DNA from 3 places in the uncultured Megamonas sp. genome. Region 1 is predicted to be linked to each of the others. Evidence: riboswitches for the same ligand, from Rfam matches in the RefSeq annotation. Region 1 holds a riboswitch; each other region holds the start of a gene.
What was found. Region 1 has a riboswitch for thiamine pyrophosphate ahead of thiS (sulfur carrier protein ThiS). Riboswitches for the same ligand answer to the same signal wherever they lie in the genome.
Positions count from the first base shown of each region.

Region 2: it holds a riboswitch for thiamine pyrophosphate, as region 1 does, so the genes downstream of both, cytX (putative hydroxymethylpyrimidine transporter CytX) here and thiS (sulfur carrier protein ThiS) in region 1, are expected to answer to the same signal.
Region 3: it holds a riboswitch for thiamine pyrophosphate, as region 1 does, so the genes downstream of both, thiC (phosphomethylpyrimidine synthase ThiC) here and thiS (sulfur carrier protein ThiS) in region 1, are expected to answer to the same signal.

Region 1 is NZ_CAUBSM010000012.1:50,724-55,265, reverse strand. It holds gene Q5I67_RS08710 (MATE family efflux transporter) at 1-622, shown strand, start outside; gene Q5I67_RS08705 (Cof-type HAD-IIB family hydrolase) at 677-1,468, opposite strand; gene Q5I67_RS08700 (DMT family transporter) at 1,614-2,474, shown strand; TPP riboswitch at 2,518-2,623, shown strand; gene thiS (sulfur carrier protein ThiS) at 2,833-3,030, shown strand; gene thiF (sulfur carrier protein ThiS adenylyltransferase ThiF) at 3,033-3,671, shown strand; gene Q5I67_RS08685 (thiazole synthase) at 3,687-4,445, shown strand; gene thiH (2-iminoacetate synthase ThiH) at 4,484-4,542, shown strand, end outside.
Region 2 is NZ_CAUBSM010000004.1:142,438-146,979, reverse strand. It holds gene Q5I67_RS05165 (sulfatase) at 1-327, opposite strand, end outside; gene lepB (signal peptidase I) at 622-1,158, opposite strand; gene rplS (50S ribosomal protein L19) at 1,234-1,575, opposite strand; TPP riboswitch at 1,739-1,845, shown strand; gene cytX (putative hydroxymethylpyrimidine transporter CytX) at 1,918-3,120, shown strand; gene glyQ (glycine--tRNA ligase subunit alpha) at 3,462-4,340, shown strand; gene glyS (glycine--tRNA ligase subunit beta) at 4,343-4,542, shown strand, end outside.
Region 3 is NZ_CAUBSM010000015.1:39,322-43,863, reverse strand. It holds gene deoD (purine-nucleoside phosphorylase) at 1-209, opposite strand, end outside; gene thiC (phosphomethylpyrimidine synthase ThiC) at 327-1,631, opposite strand; TPP riboswitch at 1,715-1,813, opposite strand; tRNA gene Q5I67_RS09550 (tRNA-Arg) at 1,933-2,009, opposite strand; gene Q5I67_RS09545 (hypothetical protein) at 2,064-3,068, opposite strand; gene Q5I67_RS09540 (ATP-binding protein) at 3,176-4,542, opposite strand, start outside.

The DNA of each region.
Region 1 (4,542 bases):
AGCCATGATGAAGGTAAATGTGGATTTAATGTTTCGCACTGTTTGTCTATTGACGATAAATAATTTATTTGCCATAGCTGGGGCAAGCATGGGGACAGTTACACTAGCTAGTAATGCTGTTATTTTAGAAATTATTTTTATCGTGGTCTACTTTATTGATGGTATGGCAAATGGTGTGAGTGTATTTTCAGGAAAAGCAAAGGGATATAAGGATATAAATCTATTAAATTCAGTATTAAAGATAAGCTTAAGATGTTTAGCTATATTTATAATTTTTATTTCAGTGATTATGTATATCACTAAATCGTATTTTATAAATATGATGACTGATTTAGCAGTCGTAGCTAATTATGCTAACGATTATAGTATCTATTTGATTTTGCATCCAATATGTGCTTGTGTGGGATTGCTTTTATATGGTATGTATACAGGTATTGGTGGCAATACAGCTTCTATCAGAAATATGATGTTTGTCGCTGTGATATTTTTTTATATCTGCCAAAAAATATTGATGTCTTATCTAGGTAATGATGGTATATGGCTAACATATAATTTAACGTATTTATTAGAATCAATTATTCTCATTTTGTATTTACCGTCATTAAAAAAATATTTTAATTAAAGAAAACCTACTATAAATTACTTTTAAATAAGTTAATTTATAGTAGGTTTATTTTTATAATACGTTATATTGTTTTAAAGCATAGGCTATGCCATCATTATCTACATCTAAAGTGATGAAATCCGCTATCTGTTTTAAGCTATCATTAGCATTTCCCATAGCGATGCCATATTTTACAGCTTCAAGCATTTCCACATCATTTCCGCCATCGCCAAAAGCCATAGCTTCATTAATATCTATATCATAATAAGCTAAAACTTTTTTGATGCCTGTGCCTTTACCGCCATCTTTAGGAATAATATCTGTAAAATAAGGACACCAACGAACAGCTTTGCAATTTGGCAAATATGGTAAGACTTCTTGTTCCTCATCTTCATTTAAGAAAATATTCAATTGATATGTTTTATGATTAGATACTCGACTTACATCATCAAATGCCCTATCAGGTGCAGTATCTCCCAGTTTTTCTTTTAATTTTGCCAAGCGGTCATTATAAAGATTAAAATAAAAATAATCCATTTCCATAAAACCACAAGCGATATCTTTATCTTTGATGTAATTTGTAAATTGAATTAAATCTTCGCGATTTAAATATTCTTCGTGTAAGATTTTTCCTGTACTATCATAACAATATTGACCATTAAAAGTAATATAACCAGTGAATAAATCGCCAAATTTATCAATTAAAAATTTTAAGTCATATGGCGGACGACCAGTTGCGATAAATAATTTTATTCCTTTAGCTTTTAAAGTATGTAAAGCCTGTATTGTAGATTCAGGAATTTTATGTGTTTTAAAACTGACTAAAGTGCCATCAATATCAAAGAAAATAGCTTTTATCATCATATCACCGTACTTTCATTAAAATCATAAAATATAAATCAATTAATTATAACAAATTTTAAGCTAGTACGTATATTGTTTTTATGCTATATTATAAACGGCAATTATTAACTAGATAAATATATAGAGAAAGAGATGTGATTTTTTAATGAATGCAACTTTAAAAAATATTACTGCCATGCTTGTTTTTGGTAGTATAGGTTTATTCGTGCGAAATATAGAAATTGCAAGTTCACAAATAGCCCTAGTGCGTGGTTTTATAGGAGCTTTTGTTTTATTTATCGCGATGATATGTCTACATAAAACATTTAATCGCCAAGCTTTAATAAAAAATCTACGTTACTTATTAATTGCTGGTATAGCTATTGGTTTAAACTGGATTTTTTTATTTCAGGCATATAATTACACTACAATAGCGACAGCAACACTTACATACTATCTAGCACCTACTTTTGTAGTATTATTATCACCATTTGTATTAAAAGAATCTTTATCTACTTTTAAAATTATTTGCGTTGTTTTATCCTTATTAGGTATGGCATTAGTTGCAGGTATATTCAATGATAATCAATCAGGAACGAATGATTTCATCGGAGCTATATACGGTACATGTGCTGCGTTATTTTATGCTATTGTAATTTTAGCAAATAAATTTTTTAGAAATATTGCTGCTCTTGATAGTAGTATTGCTCAATTATTATTGGCTTCAATAATTTTATTACCTTATGTAATTTATCAAGATAATTCATGGAGTATGAGTGGTTTTTCCTTGTTATCTTTACTTATTTTAGGTGTTATACATACAGGTATAGCATATTTATTATATTTTTCATCATTGCAGACATTACCAGCACAAAAAGTTGCTATATTTAGCTATTTAGATCCTGTGACTGCGATTATTTTATCCACTGTACTTTTAGCTGAACCAATGAGTATATCCCAATGGATTGGTGCTATTTTGATTTTAGGTTCATTATTTGCCAGTGAATTAATAAAGAAAAATAATTAACGATTATTGACAAATAATAATTTATAAATTATATTGTATATATAAATTAATAACAGGGAGCTAGTAAACTGGCTGAGAGGAAGTTGTGAACTTCGACCTATGACCTGATTTGGATAATGCCAACGTAGGATAATATTTGTAGTTTAATGATAATTATAAGAGATGGCATTATGTCATCTCTTTCTTATTTAAATATCTATATATTAATATTAGTTTAAATTAATTTTTAAAATTGCATAGAGTTGACCATGTGATTGAACAGGAGTTCATGAAGGGGTGCACCACCGCGGGTGTATCTTTTTGTGGACTCCTTTTTTAATAAAATTTTTCAAAAGATAAAAAATGAGGAGGTCTTATTTTGATAATAGTTAATGGACAAAATCAAGAAATATCTTTGCCTATGGATTTAGTTACTTATTTGCAAGAAAATAATTATCCTTTAGATAAGATAGCTATAGAGTTAAATGGTCAAATAGTCCCAAAAGCAAAATATGCACAAACTATTTTAAATCCTAATGATAAATTAGAAATCGTAACTTTTGTTGGTGGTGGCTGATAATGGCAGATATTTTGGCAAAAGAATTAATTTATCAAACTTTAAATGACCGCCATGGCATAGTCAATCAAGAAAAATTGAACAATGCTAAAGTTGCTATAGCCGGGCTTGGCGGTTTAGGCTCTAATATTGCTGTGGCACTGGCTAGAATAGGTGTAGGTCATTTACATTTAATTGATTTTGACAAAGTAGATATCAGTAATCTCAATAGACAACATTATTTCATCTCACATTTAAATAAATATAAAACGCAAGCTTTAGCTGAGCAATTACAAATGATAAATCCTTATTTAAATATTGTTACTAATTGTATAAAGGTAACAGAAGATAATATATTCTCATTATTTAAAGATGAAGATATCATCTGTGAAGCTTTTGACGTTCCCGAAAATAAGGCGATGTTAGTAAATAAGGTATTAGAACTTTTCCCCGAAAAATATATTATCTCAGGAAGTGGTATGGCGGGTTTTGGTCATAGCAATGAAATTCATACTCGCAAGGTGATGGGTAAATTTTATATCTGTGGTGATGAAAAAACTGCATTATCCAATGAAAATAGTTTAATGGCTCCTAGAGTAGTTATTTGTGCTGGTCATCAAGCAAATTTAATCACTCAATTGATTTTAGAAAATAATTTATAAAGAAGGTATCATATTATGTGGCAATTAGGAAAACATCAATTCAATTCAAGATTTATTTTAGGTTCTGGTAAATATTCTTTAGAATTAATTCAAGCAGCAATCAATGAAGCAAAAGCTGAAATCGTAACTTTAGCACTTCGCCGTGTAAATAATGGCGGTATGGCTAATATTTTAGATTATATTCCCAAAGATATAGCACTACTCCCTAATACTTCTGGAGCTAGAAATGCCGATGAAGCCATTCGCATAGCTCGTTTATCTAAAGAACTTTGTGGCAGTGATTTAGTAAAAATTGAAATTATGCGTGATAGTAAATATCTTTTACCTGATAATTATGAAACTATCAAAGCTACTGAAGTTTTAGCTAAAGAAGGCTTCACTGTTATGCCATATATGTATCCAGATTTAAATGTAGCTAGAGATTTAGTAAATGCTGGTGCTAGTTGTGTAATGCCTCTTGGTGCTCCCATCGGTTCTAATAAAGGTTTATGTACAAAAGAATTTATTCAAATCCTCATAGATGAAATCGATTTACCAATTATCGTAGATGCTGGCATCGGTAGACCTTCTCAAGCTTGTGAAGCTATGGAAATGGGTGCCACTGCTATTATGGCTAATACTGCTATAGCAACAGCAGGTGATGTCGTTCGCATGGCAAAAGCTTTTAATTATGCTATTGAAGCAGGACGCCTCGCTTATGAAGCAAAATTAGGTCGTATAAAAGCACAAGGAGCAAGTGCATCTTCTCCATTGACAGGATTTTTACAAGATTAATTATTAATTTAATCAGTAATAATTGTGAGGTAAGATGAATGAATAAAGATAATCATATTAATGAAAGTATTATTAATGATGAAGTAAGAGCTGAATT
Region 2 (4,542 bases), on a different contig from region 1:
AAGGTTCGGAGTGGATTTTTTGGCGGCTTCAATTGCTTTGTCTACATCTACTTGGTAACGTTCAGGGATAACTTTTTCAGCTAAAACTTTTTTGTCAAAGGCTTTCTCATCATAATTTAATTGACCATAGCCTAAATCGTCCATACCAATGATTAGAACATTTGGTTTATCTTTGGCAGACCATTCTGCAGGTTTGAAATCTTGATTGAATTTTACATTTGTTGCAGTTCCTTTATCTTTTACAGAATCTGCAAATGCTAAATTTCCTGTAGTTAATGCTGTGGTAATCGTTAGTGCTAATATGGCAGTTTTTTTCTTAGATAACATAAGAATCCTCCTCAAATATTATTGTAAGTTTATTATATTCTAAATGAAATATTTTTTCAATATATAATATTTTGTAGTTTGTTAATTTAAAAAAAATTCTAAAATTTTACTTCAGATAAATGTAGAGAAGTAAGGAATGTTATATATTATATGATATAATATACAGTATTTATTTCATATAAATTAAATTTATAGTTTAAAAAAATTTTTTTATTTTGTTAAAAAATATTTATATTGATAAATTACATAAAAAAAGAATGCCTATAAAATATCTTATAGGCATTCTTTATATTATCATGGTAATGTTTTTATTTTATCGATTGGCCAGAAGATTAAAACAGCTTTACCTTTGATTAAATCAAATGGTACCATGCCAACATCAGCAAAACGACTATCTTCAGAATTATTGCGATTATCGCCCATTACGAAAATATGTCCTTCTGGTACAGTAGCCAGTGGATAATCTCCTCTAGTTGTGCTTAAGATATATGGTTCATTTTTTAATTCACCATTTACATAAACATGACCATCTTTGATTTCAATAGTATCTCCAGGAATTGCAATTACACGTTTGATAAAATCACGGCTAGGATCTTTTGGATATTGGAATACTAAGATATCACCACGTTCAGGATCATGTAAATTATAAATAAATTTATTAACGACTAAACGCTCTTGATTTTGTAATGTCGGACGCATAGAAGGTCCATCAACTAAATATAATTCTACTACAAAATGACGAATGAATAAGGCTAAGACAACAGCGATAGCTATGGAAATAACCCAATCTTTAATTTCACTACCTAAAGATGACTCTTTTTTATCAGCCATGATAATCCTCCCTCTACTAGAACATACTAATAAAACAAAAGGGACTTGCCATAGGCAGTCCCTCTTATGAAGATATTAGCGTCTTTCTTTAATACGAGCAGCTTTACCAGTAAGGTTACGAAGATAATAAAGTTTTGCTCTACGAACAATACCTCTACGAGTAACTTCGATTTTTGCAAGGCGTGGGGAATGTACTGGGAAAGTACGTTCAATACCAACACCATAAGAAATTCTTCTTACTGTGAAGTTTTCACGAACGCCAGAACCTTGGCGAGCGATTACAACACCTTCGAACATCTGAATACGTTCGTTGGATCCTTCAACTACTTTTACATGTACGCGAACGCTATCGCCAGGGATAAATTTAGGGATATCGTTACGTAATTGTTCCTGTTCTAAAGCCTGAATAATATTCATTATTTTTCCTCCTTAATTCAAACGTTCATATAAGAATATCTCACAGCGGACCGTTTGTTGCATACTAGGCTATTTTATCATATAAAAATGGGCTATGCAATATATTTTTGGGAGATTTTTCGAGAATTTGACAAATATTTTAGGATAATTTATATTAAAGGCAGAATATGAAAAAGGGAGCTTGTAGACAGGCTGAGAGGAAGTTGTGAACTTCGACCTATGACCTGATTTGGATAATGCCAACGTAGGGAAATATTAGTTTGATTACGTATTTTCAAGGAAATGGCATGGCTATTTCCTTTTTTTATTTTTAAATATTTTTATTTTTTATGAGGTGATTTTTTGTCTACATTTTTTACATCAACAAATAATTCTAGTTTTAATGTATCATTGATTTGGTTTGGTACAGCAGTTTCTGTGGCTGAAATCATGACAGGAACTTTTTTAGCACCACTTGGCATGAAAAATGGATTTTTAGCTATTTTAGTAGGTCATGTAATTGGTGGAATTATTCTTTATTTAGCAGGGATTATCGGTGCTAATAAACGTTGTAGTGCTTCTGAAAGTATTAATTTATCTTTTGGTAAGTTGGGTTCTGTTAGTTTCTCTCTATTAAATACTATTCAATTAATAGGTTGGACTTCTATAATGACCATCATTGGGGCACAAGCTTTTAATAAATTAATGACATCTTTATGGAATATGGGAGAAAATACTATTTTATGGACAATTATCATAGGTCTTTTTCCTTGCATTTGGATTTTTAGTACAATGGATTTTGTGAGTAAAATAAATAAAGTAGTAATGCTTTGTTTATTGCTTGCTTCTTTATATTTAGGTTTTGGAGCTGTATTTTCTACAAATGAAATTGTAACATCTATAGATGAGGGTATGAGTTTTGGTATGGCAGTAGAATTGAATATTGCTATGTGTTTATCATGGATGCCAGTCATATCAGACTATACAAGAACGCTTAAAAATCAAACTACAGGTACATTAAGCTGTGTAGTGGCATATTGTTTTGGTAGTATTTTAATGTATACAATTGGTTTAGGTAGTGCTGTTCATTATGGAATAACAGATATTTGTGACATTTTCATGTTATCTGGATTAGGTATTATTTCTTTAGTTGTTATTTTATTATCTACAGTAACGACTAATTTTATTACGATAAATTCTTCAAGTATCTGTTTAAATCATATCAGTAATCAATTAGATGTAAAATATACAGCATTTTTTGTATGTATAATTTCTACATTGCTTGCTATTTTCTTATCTATGGAGCAATATGAAACTTTCCTTTATTTTATAGCAGCGACTTTTGCACCATTGTTTGCTATTGCTTTTTCTGAGTATTTTTTCAGTCATAATATTTATCATCAGAATTCATTTATCACTGGTAAAAATTGCATTTTATGGCTAATTGGTTTTATAGCTTATGAATTATTGATTGATTATAGTACTTTTATTGGCATTACTGTTCCTGTTATGGTAGTTATAGCTATTGTTAATGTTATATTGAATAAATTGGTTGTAAAGAAATAATATAAAATATGTTATTTTAATGAGAAAAAATAATATAATAAATATTGAGTTAAACAACATAAAGATATTGACAAGGATTTTTTCTTTTGCTAGACTTTATGTACAGCGATGAACTAGAAAAGTAGCTTCATTAGATTAGCGAGTAGTGATGGTGCAAGACTACAAGAAGTGAATGGCACTAGGGAGCTTTATAATAATAAATAACATTCTAAAGAGGACTTAAATATATTTAAGTCAATCAGGGTGGAACCGCGGGAATACATCTCGTCCCTGTAACATTTTGTTGTTACATGGGCGAGATTTTTTATTTTGTCGCCCATGAATATCAAGGAGGTATATTTATGACATTTCAGGAAATTATCCTGACTTTGCAGGAATTTTGGTCTAAGCAAGGCTGTATTTTAGCTCAACCTTATGACGTGGAAAAAGGTGCAGGTACTATGAACCCTTCTACATTTTTACGTGTACTTGGCCCTGAACCTTGGCATGTAGCATATGTAGAACCATCTCGTCGTCCAGCTGATGGTCGTTATGGTGAAAATCCTAACCGTTTATTCCAACATCATCAATTCCAGGTAATTATGAAACCATCTCCTGATAATATTCAGGAACTTTATTTACAGAGTTTAGCAAAACTCGGTATCAATGAAAAAGAACATGATATCCGTTTTGTTGAAGATAACTGGGAATCTCCAACACTTGGTGCTTGGGGACTTGGTTGGGAAGTTTGGCTCGATGGTATGGAAATCACACAGTTTACTTATTTCCAACAAGTAGGTAGTGTTGATGTAAAACCTGTAGCTTCTGAAATCACTTATGGTCTTGAACGTATTGCAATGTATATCCAAGAAAAAGAAAATGTTTATGATATTGATTGGAATGGTACATACACTTATGGTGATGTATTCCATCAAAATGAATTTGAACAATCCACTTATAACTTTGAACTTGCAGATACTGCTCTTTTATTTGACCTTTTCGATAAATACGAAAAAGAAGCAATTCGCGTAATTGAGCTTGGCTATGTTCATCCAGCATATGATTATGTATTGAAATGTTCTCATACATTTAACTTGCTTGATTCTCGTGGAGCAATCAGCGTATCTGAACGTACAGCTTTCATTTCTCGTGTACGTAATCTTGCTCGTCTTTGTGCTCAGTGTTATTTAAAACAGCGTGAAGAACTCGGCTATCCTCTCTTGAAGAAAGGAGCAAAATAATAATGGCTAAAGATTTATTATTAGAAATTGGTACAGAAGAAGTTCCTGCTCATTTTATGCCAGGAATTTTAGCTCAATTAAAACAAAAGGCAACTGCAAAATTTCAAGAAATGCGTCTTGATTTTGATGAAGTAACAACTCTTGGTACACCTCGCAGAACTGCACTTTTGGTAAAAAATCTTGCAGAAACTCAGCAAGGTGC
Region 3 (4,542 bases), on a different contig from region 1:
GAAATAGAAGGAATACCCATACCAGTTCCTTGGATAGAAACTTTATGACCTTTATAAGTTCCAGTATAACCAAACATATTGCGAATATGATTGTAGCAAACAGGATTTTCTAAGAATTTTTCAGCGATGTATTTTGCACGTAATGGATCGCCAGGAAGTAAGACAACATCGGCAATTTCACCAATTTTAGCTTCAATATGATTACTCATGAGAATACCTTCTTTCAATAATAGTAATAATAGTAATTTAAAATGATATATTGAAATATCTATAAAAATTTTATCATAATAAATGAAAAAATGCAGGAATTATCCTGCATTTTTAATTTAACAATGTTCGATTGTAGCACCGAGGTATTTATTGACGATTTCTACTGCACAGTAATCGCCACACATAGAGCAAGCAGTTGTGCCTTCTGGATTACGTGAAGCACGTCTTTGGCGTGCTGTTTGTGGATCAATGGCTAAGTTCATTTGTTCTTCCCAATCAAGTTTTTTGCGGGCTTTAGCCATATTTAAATCCCAATCTTTGGCACCTGGTACATTTTTTACAATATCAGCAGCATGAGCGGCAATTCTAGTTACAATGACACCGTCTTTTACATCTTGAACATTTGGTAAGGCGAGATGTTCAGCAGGAGTTACATAGCAAAGAAAATCTGCACCACAAGAAGCTGCCATAGTACCACCGATTGCGGCAGTGATATGATCATATCCTGGAGCTATATCAGTGACAAGTGGGCCAAGAACATAAAATGGAGCATTATGACAAATGCTTTTTTGCAATTTCATATTTGTAGCTATTTGATTAAATGGTACATGTCCTGGTCCTTCAACCATTACTTGCACTCCTCGATCCCAAGCACGTTTTACTAGTCCGCCTAAATTTAGAAGTTCTTGAATTTGGGCATGGTCAGTGGCATCTGCAAGACAGCCAGGGCGAAGACCGTCACCAAGACTCATTGTGACATCATATTTTGTACAGATATCTAAAATATCATCGTAGCGTTCATAAAGTGGATTATTTTTTTCGTTGTAGAGCATCCAACCTGTGATGAATGAGCCACCACGACTAACTACGTCCATATAACGACCTTCTGCTTTCATGCGATTGATTACATCCATAGTTACACCGCAATGAATGGTCATGAAATCAGCACCATCTTTGGCTTGTTTTTCGATGGCATGGAGTAAGTCTTCTTCTGTCATTTTTACTACAGCACCATGGGCTTTGATGGCATCAACTGTTGCTTGATAAATTGGTACAGTGCCAACCATGACAGTGGAGTGTTTTAAAATTGCTTGACGAGAAGCATCTATATTATTGCCAGTACTTAGATCCATTACAGAATGAGCACCAGATGTGATAGCGACATTTAATTTTTCAATTTCAGGAGCTGGGTCTGGAAAAGCACTAGATGTACCTATATTAGCATTTACTTTAGTACAAAGTCCTTCACCTACACCATAAGGATGTAAATTTTGATGATTGATATTAGCACAAATGGCGATAGTACCTTTGGCAACGCGTTCACGAAGAGTTTCAACATCCATTTTTTCTTCTTGAGCTACGATTTTCATTTCATCAGTGATTTTACCAGCTCTAGCTGATTGCATTTGTGTCATTGTCATAATTTTGCCTCCATAAATAAATTAAATCTAAATGGCAAAAAAATAAGCAGATTGCAAAGAAAAGTTGCAAATCTGCTGTGATTATCATTTATTTGCCACTTCCCTACGTTGGTTTTAACCAAATCAGGTTCTAAGGGTCGGAATAATTCCTCTCAGCTTCAAAAGCACCCCTAGTGGATTTTTTTCAATTTTCTTATATTATAGTTTATTATTAGAGAAAAAACAAGGTTGAAGATTATAAATAAAAAAAGGATATCAAAAAGATATCCTTTAAATTTTTAACTATTTATGATTGAGTTAATGGTGCGACTGGCGTGAGTCGAACACGCGACCCTTCGCTTAGGAGGCGAATGCTCTATCCGTCTGAGCTACAGCCGCAGTTTTTAGTTAATAAGCTAAATTTTAGCACAACTAAATTTAAGTCGCAAATTTTTAATTTATAGGAGCACCAATAGGGCCTACAGAACCAATTGGATTAGTAACACCGCTAGCAGCTGGTGAAGTAGTAGTATTCACTGGAGTTGTATTAGTTGGTGTTGTTGTTGCGGTATTAGTTGTTGTGTTAGTTGGTACTGTAGCAGTTGTTTTGTTTATTTGATAACGTGTAGCCCATTCAGGATATTTATTAGCATAATATCTTATTTTCTTGAATTCTACATCTTCGGTGCTTTCTGGAATGATAGAATGCATATTTTGATCAAGATTTGGTGTTTTATCAATCCAATTAGTATCAGGAGACCAGAAATGATATTTTAATGTTCTAGCTGTTAAGTTTTGGACATTATATTCTTTTTTCATAAATTGAATGGAAGATACGTTACCAGCAGAATCTTTATTTTCTTGCCAAATCCAAACGATGATATTGTTATCTATTTGACGAAGTGTTGCAGTATCAGCACTGCTTTCGCCAGATTCATTACTCCATAATCCAAGCCAACGAGCATTGGAAATGAGACGACCACCTTCACCTTTATTGAAGACGCGATCAACAATCATAGCATAAAATTTTTCATCAAAAGATTGAGAATTGATGTCTTTATTTACAGGATTGTCATATTTTAAAGTATAAAGAGCTTTACCATCTTTATCGTAGAAGATTTCTTCCATATAACGTAAAGTTCTTTCTTGAGGATTAATTTGGACGCGGGCTAAGCTATAAACTAATTGATTAGGATCATTGATAGGAAGTTTCATATTAGCGATAGTTTCAGCTGCACCACCAGGAGCATATCCCGTTTTTATCCAATCTTCAATACAAGTAGGAATATTATTTTGACTAGATACAGTCGTTATTCTAGTCATAGAAAAATACTTGCTATATTTATCATCTGAACTAATCCAATACCATTCTGAATCAGCAGCAAAACTGATTTGAGTATGGAATAAAGTGAAAACCATTAATACCATTAAACATATTATATTTTTTATTAATCGCATAAGTATGCACCCTCATTATATAGTATAAAATTATTACTCTCTTATTATACCAAAAATTTTAGCTTAAACAATAAGAAAACCCCTAAAATAGGGGTTTAAAAATTTTTTTAATCTGATTTTAAAGAAAAGCGAATGCGAATGCAAGTACCTTCGTTAAGTTTGCTTTGAATGTTTAAATTTGCATGGTGAAATTCAACGATATGTTTAACGATAGCAAGACCTAAACCTGTACCTTCGACAGTGATTTGAGAACGGGATTTATCTGCACGATAAAATCTTTCAAATACATGTGGTAAATCGTCTGACGCTATGCCTATACCAGTATCTTTTATTTGTAAAATGAGATAATTTTTTTCTTCATTTAGTAGTGAAATATTCACTGAGCCATTATTTTTGTTATATTTTATGGCATTTTCAATAAGGTTATAAATCAATTCTTCTATTAATTGACGAACACCAATAATTTCACTATTTGGATTTTCTTTAAAGATGACTTTCACTTGTTTAGCTAAAGCTTTGTCGTTTAAACGTAGAATGATTTGTTTACAAATAGCAGAAAGATTAAGCGGTTCTTTCATAAAAGTACTATTTTTTTCATCAAGTTGAGATAGCTTGATTATATCTTGAATTAAACTGATTAAACGTTGAGCTTCTTTATAAATTTTGCCTGCAAATAGAGGTATATCATTTGGTCTGACCATATTATTTTGTAATAGTTCAGCAAATCCAGAAATAGAAGTAAGTGGTGTTTTTAATTCATGGGAAACATTAGCAGAGAATTCTTGACGCATTTTTTCTGCCATGCGTTTTTCTGTGATATCTACAAAGAGAATTAAGGCACCTTTTACTATCTTGTGTTTAGTTACAGGACTAGCGATAATTTGATAAGTTTTTTTGTCGAGCGTAAAATAAAATTCCTGTCGTTCGCCACGCATTACATTTTGAGCTGCTTGATAAAGTGTCTCATTATTTACTAATGCAAATAAATTCTTGCCAATGTAATCTGTTTTTTCGGCATTTAAAATATTCAATACGCTATGATTAATAGCAAGAATTTTGTAGGAATGATTGATTAAGATTAAACCTTCTTCAAGGTTATTGATAATCATGGTAAATTCACGTTGTTGATTTTTTAAAGTCTTCATCTGCTGATGTATTTGTTCATTTTGATTTTCTAGGCGGACTAACATCGGATTTAATTCTTCATATAAGTCATTCATGATAGGATGTTCAAGATTGATAGCATTGATAGGAGCAATGATATTTCTAGCCATACGACGAGCGGCTAATAAGGAAATCAAATAGATTAATAACATCATTGCTAATAAGATAGGCAATGCTTCTTGTACCATATCATAGGCACTTACATTATTGCGTGAAAGACGTAAAATGGATTTGTCATTTAGTTTTACGGCATAATAATATGTATTAGTACCTAGTGTAGTAGAAATACGATAAGATTCACCTATACCAT